DNA from 2 places in the Pseudarthrobacter sulfonivorans genome. Region 2 is predicted to be linked to the other one. Evidence: riboswitches for the same ligand, from Rfam matches in the RefSeq annotation. Region 2 holds a riboswitch; the other holds the start of a gene.
The links. A riboswitch is a leader RNA that binds a small molecule or an ion and turns the genes downstream of it on or off. The one in region 2 is predicted to bind thiamine pyrophosphate.
Positions count from the first base shown of each region.

Region 1: it holds a riboswitch for thiamine pyrophosphate, as region 2 does, so the genes downstream of both, thiC (phosphomethylpyrimidine synthase ThiC) here and thiO (glycine oxidase ThiO) in region 2, are expected to answer to the same signal.

Region 1 covers NZ_CP013747.1:4,271,140-4,274,322, forward strand. Annotated here, with positions in the region: gene thiC (phosphomethylpyrimidine synthase ThiC) at 1-1,304, opposite strand, end outside; TPP riboswitch at 1,299-1,406, opposite strand; gene AU252_RS19380 (VOC family protein) at 1,562-2,437, shown strand; gene AU252_RS19385 (hypothetical protein) at 2,551-2,988, shown strand.
Region 2 covers NZ_CP013747.1:3,930,935-3,934,117, forward strand. Annotated here, with positions in the region: gene AU252_RS17855 (RNB domain-containing ribonuclease) at 1-546, opposite strand, end outside; gene thiE (thiamine phosphate synthase) at 611-1,387, opposite strand; TPP riboswitch at 1,415-1,535, shown strand; gene thiO (glycine oxidase ThiO) at 1,526-2,869, shown strand; gene thiS (sulfur carrier protein ThiS) at 2,866-3,102, shown strand; gene AU252_RS17875 (thiazole synthase) at 3,107-3,183, shown strand, end outside.

The DNA of each region.
Region 1 (3,183 bases), 340 kb from region 2:
CCCGGGGCAATATCAGTAACCAGCGGCCCCAGGGTGTAGAACGGGGCGCCCTTGCAGAGTTCCTGCTGGCGTTCCACATTCTCCCGCACCAGATGGAACGGGACGTGCCCGGGACCTTCCACCATGACCTGCACATCGAATTCCCACGCCCGCTGGGTCAGTTCGGCCAGCGTGTCCAGCTCGGCGAACTGGGCGGCGTCGTTGGCGTCCGCCGTCGCTCCCGGGCGCAGTCCGTCGCCCAGGGAGAACGCGACGTCGTACTTGGCGAAGATCCCGCACAACTCGTCGAAGTGCGTGTACAGGAAGTTCTCCTGGTGGTGGGCCAGGCACCAGCCGGCCATGATCGCGCCGCCCCGGGAGACGATGCCGGTGACGCGGTTGGCCGTCAGCGGCACGTAACGCAGCAGCACGCCGGCGTGGATGGTCATGTAGTCCACGCCCTGCTCGCACTGCTCAATGACCGTGTCCCGGTAGATCTCCCACGTCAGGGCGTTGGCCTCGCCGTTGACCTTCTCCAGCGCCTGGTAGATGGGCACCGTCCCGATGGGCACGGGAGAGTTGCGGATGAGCCATTCCCGGGTGGTGTGGATGTCATCGCCGGTGGACAGGTCCATCACCGTGTCTGCGCCCCACTGCGTGGCCCACTGGAGTTTGTCCACTTCCTCGGCGATGGAGCTGGTCACGGCCGAGTTGCCGATGTTGGCATTGATCTTCACCAGGAAGGCCTTGCCGATAATCATCGGTTCGGATTCCGGGTGGTTGATGTTGTTGGGGATGATGGCCCGGCCAGCCGCCACCTCGCTGCGGACCAGTTCCACGTCGCAATTCTCACGGAGGGCGATGAACTGCATCTCGGGGGTGATGACACCCTGCCGCGCGTAGTGCATCTGGGTGACGGTCCGGCCGCCGACGGCGCGGCGGGGCACCGGCTGCGCGCCCTTCCACTCCGCAGAGGCTGCGCCGCGGCGCACGGCCGACTTGCCGTCGTCGAGCAGGTTCCGCTCCCGGCCGCTGTAGGGCTCGGTGTCTCCGCGGGCGGCGATCCACTCTGAGCGGAACGGGTTGAGGCCCACCACCGGATCGCTGCCCGGTCCCGCCGTGCGGTAGGTCCGGAAAGGCCCGTTCGGCGCGCCGTTTGGCGACGGTTCGAGGGCGATCTCGGTCACGGGAACCCGGATCCCGGTGGCCTCATCGGTGACAAACGCCAGCGAGTGGGACTTCAGTGACTGGGTTTCAGGCTGGAGCGTTTGATCCACGTCGGCTTCATTTTTGGCAGGGATCAGCTGTGTTTCTTGTGTATTCAATGAATACTCACTTCCTTCGCCGGCATTACCCGGACAGGTTCAACGGTCGCAGGCTGCGTCAGCCCGATCTCAGCCCCTGCAAGGGCTCCCGTGTGGTCAAGTTGAAGCTACCACAGTCCGAGCGTGGCCTGGTGACAGCAATCACGGGTACGCGGTCGCAATCTGTCTGCTCCGCCACTTGAATTAAATTGAAGCTTCAAGTAAATTGGAGCCATAGCCGCCTTCCATCCGAAGGCCAACGGACCGGGAGTGTTCAAATGACTGCAGAAGCCACCAGCCGGGATCTCCTTCCTGCCGACCTCTCCATGGGCACGGTGATGCTCAAGGTGGGCGACATGAAGCTGATGACCGACTACTACCAGCGTGCGCTCGGCCTGGAGGTCGTCGCGGAACAGGACGGCGGCGTCTATCTTGGCCGCCTTCAACGCCCGCTGGTCCATCTCGCGGCCGCTCCGTCCTTGCATCTGCCGGGCAGGGGAGAGGCCGGGCTGTTCCACACCGCACTGCTGTTTGACGACCGGGCTTCGCTGGCCGCCACAGTAGCCACCGCCGCCCAGTACGAACCCCGATCCTTCACCGGCAGCGCCGACCACCTCGTCAGCGAGGCCTTCTACTTCAATGACCCGGAAGGCAACGGCATCGAACTGTACTGGGACAGGCCCCGCGAAAACTGGTCCTGGAACGGGAAGGATGTAGTGATGGACAGCCTGGCACTGCCGCCGCAGCGCTACCTCGAGCAGCACCTGACCCAGGAATCCGTGGCCGGCCAGCGGGCCAGCGAAGCCGGCGTGGGCCACGTCCACCTCCAGGTGGGCGACGTCCAGTCAGCGCACGATTTCTACGTGGGCACGCTGGGCTTCGAAAAGACCGCCGGCTGGCACGGGCAGGCGCTGTTTGTCTCTGCGGGCCGGTATCACCACCACATGGCCATGAACGTCTGGAACAGCCGCGGAGCCGGTCCCCGCAAGAACACCCTGGGCCTCGGCGAAGTGCTCATCGAGGTCCCTTCCGGGGACGACGTCGGAGCGCTCGCCGACCGCCTGAAGGTCGCCGGTGTGGCCTCGCACCACACGGGCGCCGAGCTTCGCTTCGAGGACCCGTGGCGCAACAATATCCGTGTCGCCGTCCGCTGAGTGCGGATGCCAAATGTGCGGCCGGCCTTGTACTAGGCTGATTCTGAACGGCCGGGGCGGCACTTGCTGCTGCCCTTCCAGGCCGCACCGTCGACGGAATGAGGGCTGTTCCCATGGGCTTCACTGAAATTTTTGTTTCCACTCACAATGCCGCACTGAAGCGGGCGGACGTCCTGGATGCGGGCGGCTCCCCGGCGGGCCAGGCCCTGCGGATTCCCGGAATCAGCGATTTCGAAATCGAGCAGCTTGGCGATCTTGCCGGCGTTGCGGTGCACGCCGGTGGCGCGGACTACGAACTGGCCATGGTTGACGTGGCCAGTGATTCCCTCCTCGGGGTCCCGCGGGCCATGGTGCGTGCGCTCGCCGACCTGCTCAGCTACGAGACTGAAGGCGAAGGCAATGTCCTGGACGACGTCGCTGAAAAGTGGGCCGCCCAGGATGACATGCCGTTCGGCGCAGCCGAGGCCCGGACGTATGTCCAGCAGTTCGCTGAGCTTGCCAACTCCGTCGATGACGCCGCACGCACCGGCGTGTATGTCTGGTCGTCGTAGGCCGGCCGTGGCCCGCCGGGTCCGCCCGGCTGCCCCACCCCGACGTGTCAAGTCGAAATCCGGACGCTGATCTGGCACAATAAACAGGTACTCGATCTGCGTGGCCCCTCTCTCCGCGTCCGGATCCTGTCCTTCGAACCCTCAAGTATGGCCCGCCCCACGGGTGCAGAACGTCGGTTCACCCCTTTTCTGAAA
Region 2 (3,183 bases):
GAGTTCGGCCTGGGCTCCCTTGTAGCTCAGCTTGGCCCGGCTGCGGATGGTGGCCCTCTGGACGCTCACAGTGGAGACCTGCGCGGCGTCGTCCAGCCCGAACTCCCAGACATAGGCGGAACACAGCTGGCCGGCCAGAAGGCTGCCTGCCCCTTCGCTAATGACTTCCGGGTGCAGCGGGATACGGCCGTCAGGGGCGTAGAACGTCTGGCCGCGGCGCCGGGTCTCTGCGTCCAGTCCGCCGCCGGGGCGGACAAAGGACGGCACGTCAGCGATGGCGTATAGCACCCTGTAGCCAGTGCCCGCACGCTCGATGAACAGCGCCTGGTCCAGATCAGTGGACGACGCCGGATCGATAGTGAGGAAAGCCACTTCCGTCAGGTCAGCACCCGGCAACTCGTGTGCGGCCACCGCCGCTTCCGCGTCCCGGACCGCCTCCGCCGGGTAGGGTCCCGGCAGTTCCAGCTCGGTCCGCAGGGCGCTCAGCGCCGCCGCGAGGTCGTTCGTCTGCTCGTGGACATTGGGGGCCAACCTATGATGTGACACGAAAATCAGGTTAGCTCGATTTCCACGGATCGTGCACGCCCGCCGCCCGCCACGCGGGGGATTGTCAGGATGCGCCGGCGTCCAGGGCCGCCAGGAGTGCCGCGGCCGCCGCTGCGGGGTCCGCGGCTTCGGTGATGGCACGCACCACAACAATCCTGCCGGCGCCGGCCTCCACCACCTGCTCCACGTTGCCGAGATCGATGCCTCCGATGGCAAACCAGGGCAGCGTGGCCTGGGTGCCACCGGCAGCGCGGACGGCTTCGGCCGCGTACCGCACCAGGTCAAGGCCGACGGCGGCCCGGCCCGGTTTCGTCGGAGTGGCCCAGACCGGTCCTACGCAGAAGTAGTCCAGGCCGCCTTGGTCAGTCAGCCCACCGGACAGCCGGATGGCGCCTTCGATCTGCTCGGCGGTGTGCGTGGAAAGGCCGATCGCGGCTGGTGCCCCGAGCAGCGTGCGGGCGGAAGCGACAGGCAGATCTTTCTGCCCGATGTGGAAGACGGGGGCGCCGGACAGCAGCGCGATATCGGCACGGTCATTGACTGCCCACAGCTTTCCGTGGCGTTCGGCCGCGGCCCGAAGCACGGCCAGCAGCTCCAGCTCCTCCGCCGCCTCGATCGCCTTGTCCCGGAGCTGGATGATGTCCACGCCGCCGGCAAACGCCGCGTCCACAAACTCGCCAAAGTCCCCGCGGTCCCGTCGCGCGTCGGTGCACAGGTACAGCCTGGCGCTGTGCGGGAGGCCGGTGTTAATGCCGACGGCGGAGTCTGTTCCGGCCAAGGATTCGGGAGCGGGGGAGGGGGCGGAGGGCGTGCCTGCAGCGGCGAAGGATTGCGCGTTCATGGAAACCAGCCTAAGTCCCCTAAACTGGGCGGGTACTGCGGGAGCCCGTTGCAGCCGTCACAAAGCGGCCGGGCTGAGAGGGCGTCAGAGCCGACCGCTTGACCTGATCCGGCTAGTACCGGCGTAGGGAAGGAACATATGCCCCCCGCAATAAGCAGCCCACCTGAGCCTGCACCAGCCAGCCCGGCCACCGCCCTGCACGCCGACGTGGCCGTCATCGGCGGCGGAGTCATCGGCCACGCCATAGCCTGGGAAGTCCGGCGGTCCGGCCGTTCCGTCGTGCTGATCGATGACGCGCCCGGCAACGGCGCCAGCTGGGCAGCCGCCGGCATGTTGGCCCCTGTGAGCGAACTGCATTACCAGGAGGAAGACCTCCTTGAGCTGATGCTGGCATCCTCCGGCCTGTGGCCTGCCTTTGCGGCCGACCTCGCCCTGGCCGGGGCTGGCGATACCGGATATCTGACGACGCCGACCCTCGCCATCGGCGCGGACGCTGCGGACCGCAGGGCGCTGATGGACCTCCGGGCTGTGCAGCAGGCCAGCGGCCTGGTGGTGGAACCCCTGACTGTCCGTGAGGCCAGGACGAGGGAATCCCTGCTTAGCCCGGCCATATCCTGCGCCCTGGACATCCCCGCCGACCACCAGGTGGATCCACGGAAACTCGTGGCGTGCCTCCAGGAAGTCCTGGCCATCCACGGACCGGGAGCAGGAACCGCCGTGGCAGGTGCCCGCGCGGGATTCGCCGTTGACCAACGTGCCGCTGCCCTGCTCTGGGAGGACGGCCGCGTCATCGGCGTGAAGCTCGCCCACGGCGGAACTGTCCAGGCTCGGGAGACCGTCGTGGCCAACGGATTGCAGGCGGCGTCGCTGGATGGCCTGCCGGTTGGACTGCACCTGCCCCTGCGGCCCGTCTACGGTGACATCCTGCGGCTGGCTGTTCCGCGGCACCTGCGCCCGCTCCTCACCTCCACTGTCCGCGGAATGGTCCATGGTGTGCCGGTCTACATCGTTCCCCGGCAGGACGGCACGGTGGTGATCGGCGCTACGCAGCGAGAAGACGCGCTCGCCGGGACGGGCGACGCTGCTGTCTCGGCGGGCGGCGTCTACCAGTTGCTGCGGGACGCCCAGGTCCTGGTGCCGGCCGTCTCGGAGCTTGAACTCCTGGAATGCACAGCGCGGGCAAGGCCTGCGACCCCGGACAACGCCCCTCTCCTCGGCCGCGTACCGGTTTCCGCGCCACGGACGGGGAACACGGCGAACATTGCCGGGCTGATGGTTGCCACCGGATTCTTCCGCCACGGAGTGCTGCTGGCTCCGGCGGCGGCGGCCATCTGCCGGGACCTGCTGGATGGCCGGACGGACCCGCGATGGGGGGCCCTCAGCCCGGCCCGCTTTTCAGGAAAGCACCACGTAGCCGGCATACAGTCCCCAGACAATGACATCCGCACGAAGGACCTCGACCCACAGAAGGAATCAGCATGAACATCACCCTCAACGGCTCGCGCCATTCCGTGGCGGACGACGCCTCCATCACCACCCTCATCAGCCAGATCACTGGACGTCCCCTCGCGGCCAACGGCCAGGCGACAGACGGGCAGAAACTCGGCGTCGCCGTCGCCCATAACTCCGAAGTAGTACCCCGCAGCCAGTGGTTCGTCACGGCGCTCGCCGAAGGTGACGACGTCGAACTGGTCACAGCAGTCCAGGGAGGCTGACACCATGACAGTAACCAGCAACATCAGCACACATAACCGTCCCGAGGCCGCAGACAGGCTGGTCATCGACGGCGTCGAGCT